Regions from separate parts of the Mycobacterium sp. E2238 genome, predicted to be linked through region 3. Evidence: predicted binding sites of a transcription regulator. Region 3 holds the regulator's gene; each other region holds the start of a gene.
What was found. Region 3 encodes LexA, which represses DNA repair genes until DNA is damaged. Its sites were predicted from a motif close to CGAACANNTGTTCG; they were not measured.
Positions count from the first base shown of each region.

Region 1 (3,204 bases), on a different contig from region 3:
GGGTGTGGTGCGGGGCCGGCGCCGTGAGCGCCTCGGCCACGGCGGCCTCGATCAGCTCGGCGGCGACCGGCTCGGCGCTGAACCGGCGCACCGACCGGCGCAACAGCTGCGCCTGCCGGCGCCCCATGTCGAGCGCTTCGGCCGTGCCCAGCCAGAACAGGTCTTCCTCGCCGGGCCGCAACAGTTGCCGGGCCGTCGACCCGTCGTCGGCCACGAGATTCTTTGGCAGGCCGCGCACCACGGCCACCGGCATGGCGGTCAATTTGCCCTTCACCAGATCCGCCGCCGCCGCCACCTCGTCTGCGACCGCGATCTCGGTGACCACCAGCTCGTTGCCGTGGCGGTCGACTGTCCCCGAATAGCCGTGCAGTACAGCTAGACCCGCCGACCCCACCGCCGCATCGATCTGGCCGTTGCGCCACGCGCGGCCCATCGTGTCGGTGATGACCACGGCCACGTCGACGCCGAGCCGGTCGGCCAGCCCGGCGCGCAGCGCCGCGGCGCTGCCGTCCGGGTCGACCGGCAGCAGCGCCAGTTCGTCGCGGCCCACGTTGGATCCGTCCACACCCGCGGCCGCCTGAATCAGACCGATGCGGTTCTCGGTGATCAGGGTGCGGCCCTTGCGCGCCAGCACCCGCACCGCCTCGGCATCGACCAGCTCGCGCCGGAGTCGGTCGCGCTCCTCGGGGTCCTGCGGCGCCGGCACCAGCCGGCCCTCGCACTTGGACACCACCTTGCTCGTCACCACCACGACGTCGCCGTCGCGGAGCCAGGCTGCGGCCGCGGCCAGGGCGGCGCTCAGGTCGTCGCCGGGACGGAATTCGGGCAGTCCGGCGACGGGCAGGATCTCGATCGTGGATCCGGTGCCGTGTTCGGTCACGGGGCCACGCCCGCGAGCTCGAGCCCGGCGCGCACCATCTCGGCCGTCGCCTTCGGGTCGGTCATCAACAGCGGCACGGCCGTCACCGCGACCCCCTCGATGTCAGCGTGGTCGCCCTCGTGCACCAGCCAGCAGTCCAGGATCCCGGTGCCGCGGCGCGCCCCGTAGTGCCGGCCGACCGCCTCCGCGGTGGACTCCACCCCGATCACCGACAGGCACGCATCGGCCATGCCGCGCAATGGTTTTCCGCCGATGATGGGCGAGTAGCCGACGACCGGGGCGGTCGCCGAGCGCAGCGCCGCCCGGATGCCGGGGACGGCCAGGATGGCGCCGACGCTCACCACCGGGTTGGAGGGTGCCAGCAGGATGACGTCGGCGTCGGCGATGGCCGCGACAGCATCACTTGTGGCGGTGGCCTTTTCGGCGCCGACGAACGCGAAGCTGTGCGTGGGCACGTCGGCGCGGTAGCGCACCCACCACTCCTGGAAGTGGATCGCCCGCCGGGTGCCGTCGTCCGGATCGGTGATCACCACGTGCGTCTCGCAGCGGTCGTCGCTCGCGGGCAGCAGCCGGGCGCCGGGTTGCCAGCGATCGCACAGCGCCGTGGTGATCTGCGAGAGGGGGTAGCCGGCGTTGAGCATTTGGGTGCGCACCAGGTGGGTGGCGATATCCCGGTCGCCGAGCCCGAACCAATCCGGCTGCACGCCGTAGCGCGCCAATTCCTCTTTGGCGTGCCAGGTTTCGTCGCGGTGACCCCACCCTCGCTCCGGGTCTACCCCTCCACCTAAGGTGTACATGCAGGTGTCCAAATCCGGGCAGACCCGCAGTCCATGAATCCAGGCGTCGTCGCCGATGTTGACGATTGCATTAAGTTCGTGGTTGCCGGCTCCCGCGTCTGGGTGCTGTTGCGTTTCGAACTGCCCCAGCCCGAGCAACTGTTGAATCCCCAGCAGGAAGCGGGCGCCGCCAACCCCACCGACCAGAACGGTGACCTTCACGTGGACGACAGTACTGCCCGGCGACTGTGCGGTGGCGGGGCCGTTACGCGGCCCTTAAGCGTAGTCGCGCGCGGTGTGATCGACACGCCGAATGCGCAAAACAACGGAAACGCCGTAATTCGGTCACGAGATGGTATGGAAATGCGCCGTAATGCTTGACCCGGCAGATTAACCCGTGTCTAATCACAACAGTGTCATTTCCCGGTTGGCCGGCCGGTTCCGGTGTCGCAGACCGAGATTCGATCACTTGTTCGAATTGTCTGTACACATCAGAAAAGTGGGAACCACTCACTCTCCCAATCAAAATGAGGAGGCGGACGACCGTATGTCTTACGAACATCTTCGAGGAGTCATGGCGAGCACGCCGCACACCCCTATCGTCTCAGCGCCGGTCCGACCCGTTCGGCCGCACCTGACCGTGGTTCCTGATGCGCCAGTCGCATTCGAGCCCGAGCCGATGCCGGCGCCCGTTGCGGACCAGTGGCAGGACCGGGCGCTTTGCGCCCAAACGGATCCCGAGGCTTTCTTCCCGGAGAAGGGCGGTTCCACCCGGGAGGCGAAGAAGATCTGCCTGGGGTGCGAGGTACGCCACGAGTGCCTGGAGTACGCCCTGGAGCATGACGAGCGCTTCGGCATTTGGGGCGGTCTCTCCGAGCGCGAGCGCCGCCGCCTCAAGCGCGGCATTATCTAACGCCGCGCCAGCGTCATTCGTCGTCGATCGTCGGGTCGATGACCGACGGCTCTACATCAAGGTAGATGGCCACCTGGGCCACCAAGATTTCGTGCAGTAAATCACCGAGCTCGACGGTGTCTTTGGCCCGTCGCTCGATCGGCTTGCGAAACAAGACAATTCGCGCCCGTGTGGCGTTGCCGCGGACGTCGACGCCGGCCGGGATCAGTCGTGCCAGCGGGATCGGCCCGTCGGCGATCACCTCCGGCGGCCACTGCACGCTGTCGGGATCCTTGGCGGCGATGCGCGGAATCTCGTCGACCGCCACGTCGAGGTCGGCCAGGCGGGCCTGCCAATGCCGCTCGATCGGTTCGTAGGCCTCCAGCACCGCCATGTCGAATCGCTCGGCCCGGCTGCGCCAGCCGGGCACCGTCGGCGGCAGCAGCGGGCCGCGCACATCGCGGCCCCGCCGGGAGGACCGATGGGAAGCGAATCGGCCCTGGGACCGATCCCTCCGCGGGGAGCTGCGCGAATCGCCCACGCGCCGATGGTAACGGTTGCACATCGGGGGCCGGCCGGTTGCGCGTGTCCGGCGCTTCGACGGCGTTTCCGCACGATAGCCTTTCGCTCGTGAACGTTCCCCGTCGCTGTTGCCG
Region 1 is NZ_LZKF01000241.1:979-4,182, reverse strand. It holds partial or broken gene A5711_RS21775 (coenzyme F420-0:L-glutamate ligase) at 1-880, opposite strand, end outside; gene cofD (2-phospho-L-lactate transferase) at 877-1,878, opposite strand; gene A5711_RS21765 (WhiB family transcriptional regulator) at 2,231-2,569, shown strand; gene A5711_RS21760 (metallopeptidase family protein) at 2,583-3,005, opposite strand; gene A5711_RS21755 (DUF3499 domain-containing protein) at 3,179-3,204, shown strand, end outside.
Region 1: cofD (2-phospho-L-lactate transferase) is a predicted target of LexA. The motif match lies at 2,119-2,132, and genes of this name have one in related genera.

Region 2 (3,204 bases), on a different contig from region 3:
CGGCGTCGTCGCCGGGGAAAGTGCCACCGAGCCAACCCTTTTCCCGCGCGCACCGGTCACGAAGCTCACGCGCCAAGCGGCGGAAGGCCGCCTCGTCGTACGAGTCGGTGCGGGATTGCAGGGAGTAGCCGGGCGCGGCGGTGCGCTCCGGCAGGTCGACGCCCAGGCCGCGTGCCGTGCAGGAGACCTCTTCGGAGAACCGGCCCGCGCCGTGCTCGACGGTGACGACGTGCGATGCACCCAGCACCCCCAGCCGCAGGGCGCCGCCGCCCGGGTGGTGCAGAAGGCAGTCCGCCAGCGGCAGGGGTGCGGGCGCGTTGAGCGCCAGTCCGAGCTTCTGCCCGGAGACGTCCGACGGCGCAACGGCGAGCTGATGAAGGGGCACCGACGCGCCCTAGGGGGTCGACGGCGGGGGCGCCGGATACACGGTGAGCTCGCCCGTCAGCACGGGCTTGCCGGTCGAAACCTCCCACGGCATGCCCGGCGCCCAGCGCTCGAACGAGAGCAGCGCGGACTCGTCGGAGTTGGCGCAGTCGACGAACTCCATCTCGCCACCCGCCGGCAGGCCGGTGGTGCCCTCGGTGGTGAACGACGCGCGACCGCGTTCGGACTCGTGAAACGTCACCCCGTCGACGACGTAGGAGTCGCCCGGCTGCAGCTGGACGTCCTTGCGGCTGACCCACATCGCCAGCTCGAGGCGCCCGTCGTCCTCTTCGACGCTGAACCAGATCGGCTGGTCGCCGCCCTCCAGCAGATGTTCCCACCACACGAACGGGCCCTCGCGATACGTCACCGATCCGCGGACCACGTAGTCGACGCCGCCGTAGCTGACGATCGCGCCGGGGCCGAGTTGCCGGGGCCCGAACTCGGGCATCGCGTTGAACGAGAGGGGATCCTGGCGTCCGCGCGGCGGGGCCGATTGCTTGGGCCGCCGCAAAGCGATGACCAACACCACGATTGACGCGATGAACAGCACGATCGCGATAATGACCAGCAGTGATCCCACGCGAACCCTTCCGTTGCCACATTGCTTGAGCGAACGTGGGGTAAAGCTAACAGCTTTTGCGCGGGTTCGGCGCTGTAACGTCCCGAGCCGGGAATCGGCGGCGAAGCCGCGTGTCCTCCGCGGAGCCGTCGGCCCCGGCCGCTAGGGTATCGAACAGCTGTTCTACAGGTGGGAGCGGGCAATGCGCGTGATGGGCGTCGACCCCGGACTGACCCGATGCGGACTGTCGGTGGTCGAAACCGGGCGCGGGCGAAACGTTGTCGCGCTCGACGTCGACGTGGTGCGGACCCCGTCTGATGCGCCGTTAGCCCATCGGCTGCTGGCCATCAGCGATGCCGTCGAGCACTGGCTGGCCACCCACCAACCGGATGTCGTGGCCATCGAGCGGGTGTTCTCCCAGCTGAACGTCTCGACGGTGATGGGCACCGCGCAGGCCGGCGGGGTGGTCGCGCTCGCGGCCGCCAGACGCGGCATCGACGTGCACTTTCACACCCCGAGCGAGGTGAAGGCCGCGGTGACGGGCAACGGCGCCGCCGACAAGGCCCAGGTCACCGCGATGGTCACCAAAATCCTTGCGCTGCAAGCCAAACCGACGCCGGCCGACGCCGCCGACGCGCTGGCGCTGGCGATCTGTCACTGCTGGAGGGCGCCGATGATGGCCCGGATGGCCGCGGCCGAGGCGCTGGCCGAGCAGCAGCGGCACAAGTATCTAGCGAAGCTGAAGGCCGCACGATGATCGCGTCGGTGCGCGGCGAGGTGCTCGAGGTGGCGCTCGACCATGCGGTGATCGAGGCCGCCGGGGTCGGCTACCGGGTGAACGCGACACCGTCGACGTTGGCGACCCTGCGCACCGGGACCGAGGCCCGGCTGATCACCGCGATGGTGGTGCGCGAGGATTCGATGACGCTGTACGGGTTCACCGACTCCGACACCCGCGACCTGTTCCTCACGCTGCTGACGGTGTCGGGCGTGGGGCCACGGCTGGCCATGGCGACGCTGGCGGTGCACGACGCCGCGGCGCTGCGGCAGGTGCTGCACGACAGCGACGTCACGGCGCTGACCCGGGTGCCCGGGATCGGTAAACGCGGCGCCGAGCGGATGGTGCTCGAGTTGCGGGACAAGGTCGGTGCCGTCGCGGCGGGCGCTCCGGGTGGCGCATCCGGGGTAAACGGGCACGCGGTCCGGGGCCCGGTGGTGGAGGCCCTGGTCGGTCTCGGCTTCGCCGTCAAGCAGGCCGAAGAGGCCACCGACAAGGTGCTGGCCACCGAGCAGGACGCGACGACGTCGGGCGCCCTGCGCGCCGCGCTGTCGCTGCTGGGCAAGTCCCGATGAGCGAATACGACGACCGCGAGCTGTCCCCGGCGCTGGCCGTCGGGGAGGGGGACATCGACGTCAGCCTGCGGCCGCGTTCGCTGCAAGAGTTCATCGGCCAGCCGCGGGTGCGCGAACAGCTCCAACTGGTGATCGAGGGGGCCAAGAACCGCGGTGGGACACCGGATCACATCCTGCTGTCGGGTCCGCCCGGGCTCGGCAAGACGTCGCTGGCCATGATCATCGCGGCCGAACTCGGGACGTCGTTGCGGGTGACGTCGGGCCCCGCGCTGGAACGCGCCGGCGACCTGGCCGCCATGCTGTCCAACCTGGTCGAGCACGACGTGCTGTTCATCGACGAGATCCACCGCATAGCGCGGCCCGCTGAGGAGATGCTGTACCTGGCCATGGAGGACTTTCGGGTCGACGTGGTGGTGGGCAAGGGTCCCGGCGCGACGTCGATCCCCCTGGAGGTCGCGCCCTTCACCCTGGTCGGCGCCACCACCCGGTCCGGCGCGCTGACCGGCCCGCTGCGCGACCGGTTCGGCTTCACCGCACACATGGACTTCTACGAGCCCGCCGAGCTGGAGCGGGTGCTGGCCCGCTCCGCCGGGATTCTGGGTATCGAGCTGGGCGCCGAGGCGGCCGAGGAGATCGCCCGGCGCTCGCGCGGCACGCCGCGCATCGCGAACCGGCTCCTGCGCCGGGTCCGGGACTTCGCCGAGGTCCGCGCCGACGGGGTGATCACCCGCGACGTCGCGAAGTCGGCGCTGGCGGTCTACGACGTCGACGAACTCGGCTTGGACCGGTTGGACCGGGCGGTGCTGTCGGCGCTGACCCGCAGTTTCGGCGGCGGGCCGGTCGGGGTGTCGACGCTGGCGGTGGCC
Region 2 is NZ_LZKF01000192.1:13,624-16,827, reverse strand. It holds gene A5711_RS17630 (DUF2617 family protein) at 1-385, opposite strand, end outside; gene A5711_RS17625 (DUF4178 domain-containing protein) at 395-1,006, opposite strand; gene ruvC (crossover junction endodeoxyribonuclease RuvC) at 1,188-1,742, shown strand; gene ruvA (Holliday junction branch migration protein RuvA) at 1,739-2,338, shown strand; gene ruvB (Holliday junction branch migration DNA helicase RuvB) at 2,335-3,204, shown strand, end outside.
Region 2: ruvC (crossover junction endodeoxyribonuclease RuvC) is a predicted target of LexA. The motif match lies at 1,157-1,170, and genes of this name have one in related genera.

Region 3 (3,204 bases):
CGCCGGCGCGGACGAGGATTCATTCGAGCAGGACCCCGACGCGGTGGATACCGACTCCTTCTCGGCGGTGTCGCCGGCGGCCCTGTCGGAGGCCGGCTACCCCGAAACGGAAACCGAATACGCCGAATCCGAGTACGCCGATTCGGATTACGCCGACGAGGAATACGCAGACCAGCATTACGCCGAGGTCGAATACGCCGACGAGGAGCGAGAGTCCGCCTACGCAGATGCCCCCCGCGGGGACGACGACTATGTGGAGGCGGAATACCTCGACGTCGCCGCGGCGCGCACGCCCCCGGACCCCGAGTTCGACGCGGGTGACCCCGACGTCGCCGCTCCCCAGGCCGAGTATCCGGATGTTGCGGTCACGGACGTCGCCGAGGCCGCCGCTCCCGAGGTCGCCGGCCCGGAAACCGTCGTGCCGACGGCGGCGGCCGCCGCCGCGGCCGAGCAACGCAGCGGGAGGCACGCGGCCACGGACGACGAGGACACCGCAGGGGGAGCCGGCCCGTCCGGGCGTCCGACCATCCACCTACCGCTCGACGACCCCTATCAGGTGCCCGACGGGTATCCGATCAAGGCGAGCGCCCGCTTCGGGCTGTACTACACGCCGGGCAGCGAGCTCTACCACGACACGCTCGCCGAAATCTGGCTGTCCAGCGAAGAAGTGGCGCAGGCCAACGGCTTCGTGAAGGCGGACTAGGCCCGCCCGAAAGTCCCGACCGGCTAGACCTTGCGGATCACCGTGACGACCTTGCCCAGCACGGTCGCGTCATTGCCGGGAATGGGGTCGAAGGCCGGGTTGTGCGGCATCAGCCAGACCTGACCGCCCGCGCGCTTGAACGTCTTCACGGTGGCTTCCCCGTCGAGCATGGCCGCCACGATGTCGCCGTTGTCGGCGACGTTCTGCTGGCGCACCACCACCCAGTCGCCGTCGCAGATCGCCGCCTCGACCATGGAGTCGCCGACGACCTTGAGCAGGAAGAGCGTGCCCTCGCCGACCAGCTCACGCGGCAACGGGAAGACGTCCTCGACCGCCTCCTCGGCGAGGATGGGGCCACCGGCCGCGATGCGCCCGAGGACCGGAACGAACGTCGGCTCCGGCAGTGCGTCCGAGCCGGCGACATCGGTGGTACGCGCCGCCACCTCGTCATCGGCGCCGCGGACGTCGACGGCCCGCGGGCGGTTCGGGTCGCGGCGCAGGTATCCCTTGCGCTCCAGGGTGCGCAGTTGGTGGGCCACCGACGAGGTCGACGTCAGGCCGACGGCGTCGCCGATCTCCCGGATGCTCGGCGGGTAACCGCGACTGGTGACCGACGCGCGAATGACGTTCAGAATGGTGCGTTGCCGTTCGGTCAGCGATGAATCCACGGCGTGCAGCCGACCGTCCGCGCCGGCCGATGAGGTGTCGTTGCTGTCGCTCATGGCTCTGAATGTAACCCCACTACGGCCGAGAATCAAACATGTGTTCGACTAGCGTGTCGCCCTCCCGGGGTAGCCGCAAAACCGCCCGCAGACGCGATTAATCACAAAGGTGTAACTCTTCGGCAGATCGGGTATTTCAGCCGCATGTCAGCTCTAGCGACCACGGACTTGTCGGTGGCGTGGTCTAGCGTTCGACTCGTGCGACACGCTTCGCTCACATGTTCGGATTTCGAACACACGAGCGATACAGTCGAACAGCTGAGCGAATCAAGTTGACCGGAGGAACGCAGATGACAACCATCCACACGCTGGCGCCGCGTACCAGCAGCCCTCGTCGTCCGGTCAACGGGCCGGTCCAGGGGCTCCGTTACGGCCGGGACGGGCTGGCCCGTTCGCGCCGGCCCGGTCCGTCGAGGCCGGCGGGCGCACCCACGCGCTATTACGGCACCGGCGTCGCGATGTCGGCCGCGCCTCATCGCAAGCGGCCCGTCACGGTGGCCACCACCGTCTGGTTGGCGCTGGCCGCCGGCGCGATCACCCTGTGGCTGGGCCTGGTCGGGAACGTCGGTCAGGTGCTCAACGGCGGCGCCGGGAGTTCGGCCGCTCACGTACCCGACCGGTTGGCCGTGGTCCGCGTCGAGGCGGGGGAGTCGCTGCAAGACGTCGCTCACCGGGTGGCGCCCGATGCGCCGACGCGTCAGGTTGCCGACCGCATCCGCGAACTCAACGACATGAACTCGCCGACATTGGTGGCGGGCCAAACGCTGATCGCCCCGGTGGGCTGACCACCGCCCTCGCGGGCCGGCTGCATTCGCCGCGCAGGTGAGCGCACGGGTACGCTCGTGCTGCGGTACCTGGTGTTTGTCGGCACGGCGAAGGAGCGGCCATGCATTGCCCGTTCTGCCGTCATCCCGATTCCCGGGTGATCGACTCGAGGGAAACCGATGAAGGTCAGGCCATCCGTCGCCGCCGATCGTGTCCCGAGTGCGGGCGGCGCTTCACGACCGTGGAAACCGCGGTTCTCGCGGTGGTCAAGCGCAGTGGAGTCACCGAACCCTTCAGCAGGGAAAAGGTCATCAGCGGTGTCCGCCGGGCCTGCCAGGGTCGCCAGGTGGACGATGACGCGCTGAACCTGCTGGCCCAACAGGTCGAGGACACCGTGCGGGCCGCGGGTTCCCCGGAGGTCGCGAGTCATGAGGTCGGGCTTGCCATTCTCGGCCCGCTGCGCGACCTCGACGAAGTGGCGTACCTGCGGTTCGCGTCGGTATACCGCTCCTTCGAGTCCGCGGCCGATTTCGAGCGCGAGATCCAGGCACTGCGCGAACACCGCCAGGTGACAACGCCGAGCTGACGGCCGGGCTCAAGCCGTCCCGGCTAGGCTCGTTTTCATGCCCACCGCGTTGCATCCCGACCTCGAGGCGTTGGCACCACTCCTGGGAACCTGGGCCGGCCAGGGTGCGGGCGAATACCCGACGATCCAGCCCTTCGACTACCTCGAAGAAGTGGTCTTCTCTCACGTCGGCAAGCCGTTTCTGGCCTACGCGCAAAAGACCAAGGCGCCCGACGGCAAGCCGTTGCATGCCGAGACCGGATACCTTCGCGTGCCGCAGCCCGGTCACGTCGAGCTGGTGCTGGCGCACCCGAGCGGCATCACCGAGATCGAGGTCGGTACCTATTCGGCCACCGGCGGCCGGATCGAGATCGAGCTGTCGACTACGGACGTCGGGCTGACCCCGACCGCCAAAGAGGTGACGGCGCTTGGCCGTTCCTTCCGCATCG
Region 3 is NZ_LZKF01000083.1:6,898-10,101, forward strand. It holds gene A5711_RS06945 (LGFP repeat-containing protein) at 1-703, shown strand, start outside; gene lexA (transcriptional repressor LexA) at 727-1,425, opposite strand; gene A5711_RS06955 (LysM peptidoglycan-binding domain-containing protein) at 1,716-2,210, shown strand; gene nrdR (transcriptional regulator NrdR) at 2,312-2,776, shown strand; gene A5711_RS06965 (peroxynitrite isomerase) at 2,814-3,204, shown strand, end outside.

Region 4 (3,204 bases), on a different contig from region 3:
GGCGCGGACCACCATGTCCGAGGCCGTCCAGGACTTCTGCCCCAATCACCTGATCGACCTACCGGCCAGCTGGCGGTAACGCGGCCGGTGTCCGATCGCTGCCCGGTGGGTATCTTGCTGGCGTGCGGCTAACGGAATTCAACGAACGCGTCGTCCTGCGATTCGGTGCGGCGTACGGCTCTTCGGTGCTCGCGGACCATGTGCTGAGCGGTTTCGACGGCCGCACCGCCGCCCAGGCGATCGAGGACGGGGCCGAGCCTCGCGACGTGTGGCGGGCCCTGTGCGTCGACTTCGACGTGCCGCGCGATCAGTGGTGACGCCTATTCGTAGGGCGGGTACTCGTTCTGCCGCAGTAGGGCCGCGAGGTGGGCGGCGTTGCGGGCCGCCGTTGCGGTGGTGGCGGCCACCGCTTCGGGCACTTCGTCCAGGTCGTTGAAGTTGGTCCCTTGCATGGCCTCGCCGTTCCAGTACGTGCACCCCTGAGCGGGGATCGAGAATCCGATGTCGTTCAGCGCCTGGAAGAGGTCGGCGACGATCTTGTGTGCGCCGTCTTCGTTCCCCACGACCGCCGCCAGCGCCACCTTGCCGACCATCCGGGGCCGTCCGGCGTCGTCCTTGTCGGAGATCGCGGCGTCGAGGCGCTCCAGCACGCGCTGCGCGACGCTGGACATGTGGCCGACCCAGGTGGGCGTCGACAGCACGACGATGTCCGCCGCGGTGATCTTCGCCAGCAGCCCCGGCCATTCGTCGCCCGGCCCCATGTCGGCTTCCACGCCGGGCAGCAGCGCCAGGTCCACGCAGCGCACCTTGTCGCCGTCGACCCCCGCCTTGCGCAGTTGAGCCAGCACCTGATCGGCGATCAGCTCGGTGCTCGACGGCTCCGGGCTCTTCTTCAACGAGCAGGTCAACGCGAGGGCGCGCAGGGATGGAGGTGCGGTTGTGGACATGACGGTCAGATACCCCTGCACCACAAGGGCAAACGACGCGACGCCTAAGCCCGCTTCGGCGGGGGCGCCTCGAACACGCAATCGCCGCAGACGAACCGGCCCGGCAGCCGATACAAGAGGCAGCAACTCCGGCGTTTGAAGCTCAGGTGTGGGCCCGTGACACCGGATCCGGCCAGTGCGCCGGTACCCAGCAGCGCATGGGTCATCGCGGCGATCCGCGGGCCGAGGTCGGGCCGCGCCGCGAGCAGGGCCCGCGCGGCTCCGGTCAGCGCGGAGGCGACATTGCCCGCCAGCAGGGCGGGCGCCAGCTTGACCCGCAGGCCGGCGGCGAGCGGCTCCATGTGCTGTTGCACCACCACCCGGTACAGCACCCCCGGTGAGTCGGCGGGGATCCCGACGGGCGCGGGCAGCCGCAGTTGCGCCCCGTCGTCGGCGCGCTGCAAGTCGCTGAGGTCGGGGACGACGCCGTGACCGAGCGCGCATGCGAGCACGGGCGACCACAGGCGGCTGGCGTGGCCGAGGTGAACCAATGAGGCGGCGACGCGCAGTTCCGTCGTGTGATAGCGCTTGGCGGTGGCGTCGATCAGGTCGGTGCAGCCGTCGGCGTAGGACCGCCCGACCGGATGCCATCCCGCCGCATCGCCACCCACGGGCAACGCGAAAAACCCTTTGTAGCAAGATATTTCGGCCAGCTCAGCGGAGATGTCCATTAATGAGAAACCAAGCTCTTCAGGGGAGATCCGCCCCGGTGGTGGGTGAGGAAGCGCCGGCGGTCACACAGTGGCGGGCCGCCCTGGCTTCGCTCCGGTCCCCTGAGACTTGGCCCGTCGGCGCCTTTCGATAGCAGATGTTGCCATACGTGTGGTGGGCCTCGGCGTGTCCGCTTGAATCGAACAGGTGTTCGGCTACTGTGGGGAACGTTCGGTGAGTCAACTTGTCGGTGGCCTTCTCTAGTGTCACGGCCAACCGACCGATACCGGTCACCGAACACACCGAACTATAGGAGAGGCACCATGACGCAAGCCCCCGACCGCGAGAAGGCTCTCGAACTGGCGATGGCCCAGATCGAAAAGAGCTATGGCAAAGGCTCGGTGATGCGTCTCGGCGACGAGATGCGTCAGCCGATCTCGGTCATCCCGACCGGATCCATCGCACTGGACGTGGCCCTGGGCATCGGCGGCCTGCCCCGCGGCCGGGTCGTGGAGATCTACGGCCCGGAGTCCTCGGGTAAGACCACCGTCGCCCTGCATGCGGTGGCCAACGCCCAGGCCGCCGGCGGCGTCGCGGCGTTCATCGACGCCGAGCACGCTCTGGACCCGGACTACGCCAAGAAGCTGGGCGTGGACACCGATTCCCTGCTGGTCAGCCAGCCCGACACGGGGGAGCAGGCCCTCGAGATCGCCGACATGCTGATCCGCTCCGGCGCGCTGGACATCCTGGTCATCGACTCGGTGGCGGCGCTGGTGCCGCGCGCGGAGCTCGAGGGGGAGATGGGGGACAGCCACGTCGGTCTGCAGGCCCGGCTGATGAGCCAGGCGCTGCGGAAAATGACTGGCGCGCTGAACAATTCGGGAACCACCGCGATCTTCATCAACCAGCTGCGGGAAAAGATCGGGGTGATGTTCGGCAGCCCGGAAACCACCACGGGCGGTAAGGCTTTGAAGTTCTACGCGTCGGTGCGCATGGACGTGCGCCGAATCGAGACGCTCAAGGACGGCACCAACGCGGTCGGTAACCGCACCCGGGTCAAGGTCGTCAAGAACAAGGTGTCGCCGCCGTTCAAGCAGGCGGAATTCGACATCCTCTACGGCAGGGGGATCAGCCGCGAGGGTTCGCTGATCGATATGGGCGTGGAGCAGGGCTTCATCCGCAAGTCCGGTTCCTGGTTCACCTACGAGGGTGAGCAGCTCGGTCAGGGCAAGGAGAATGCCCGCACCTTCCTGATGGAAAACGGCGAGGTGGCCAACGAGATCGAGAAGAAGATCAAGGAGAAGCTCGGCATTGGCGCGGTCGTGACCGATGACCCCTCAAATGACAGCGTCCTGCCCGCCCCCGTCGATTTCTGAGCCCTCTCGCGAGGAGCAGGCGCGAACGCTGTGCCTGCGCCTGCTCACCGCGAGGGCGCGCACCCGGGCCGAGCTGCACGGCCAGCTGGCGAAACGCGGTTACCCCGAAGACGTCAGCGATGCCGTGCTCGACCGGCTCGCCGCCGTTGGCCTGGTCGACGACAGCGATTTCGCCGAACAGTGGGTGCAGT
Region 4 is NZ_LZKF01000062.1:6,711-9,914, reverse strand. It holds gene A5711_RS05025 (hypothetical protein) at 1-79, shown strand, start outside; gene A5711_RS05020 (DUF3046 domain-containing protein) at 99-317, shown strand; gene A5711_RS05015 (flavodoxin family protein) at 321-947, opposite strand; gene A5711_RS05010 ((2Fe-2S)-binding protein) at 992-1,657, opposite strand; gene recA (recombinase RecA) at 1,961-3,013, shown strand; gene recX (recombination regulator RecX) at 2,979-3,204, shown strand, end outside.
Region 4: recA (recombinase RecA) is a predicted target of LexA. The motif match lies at 1,838-1,851, and genes of this name have one in related genera.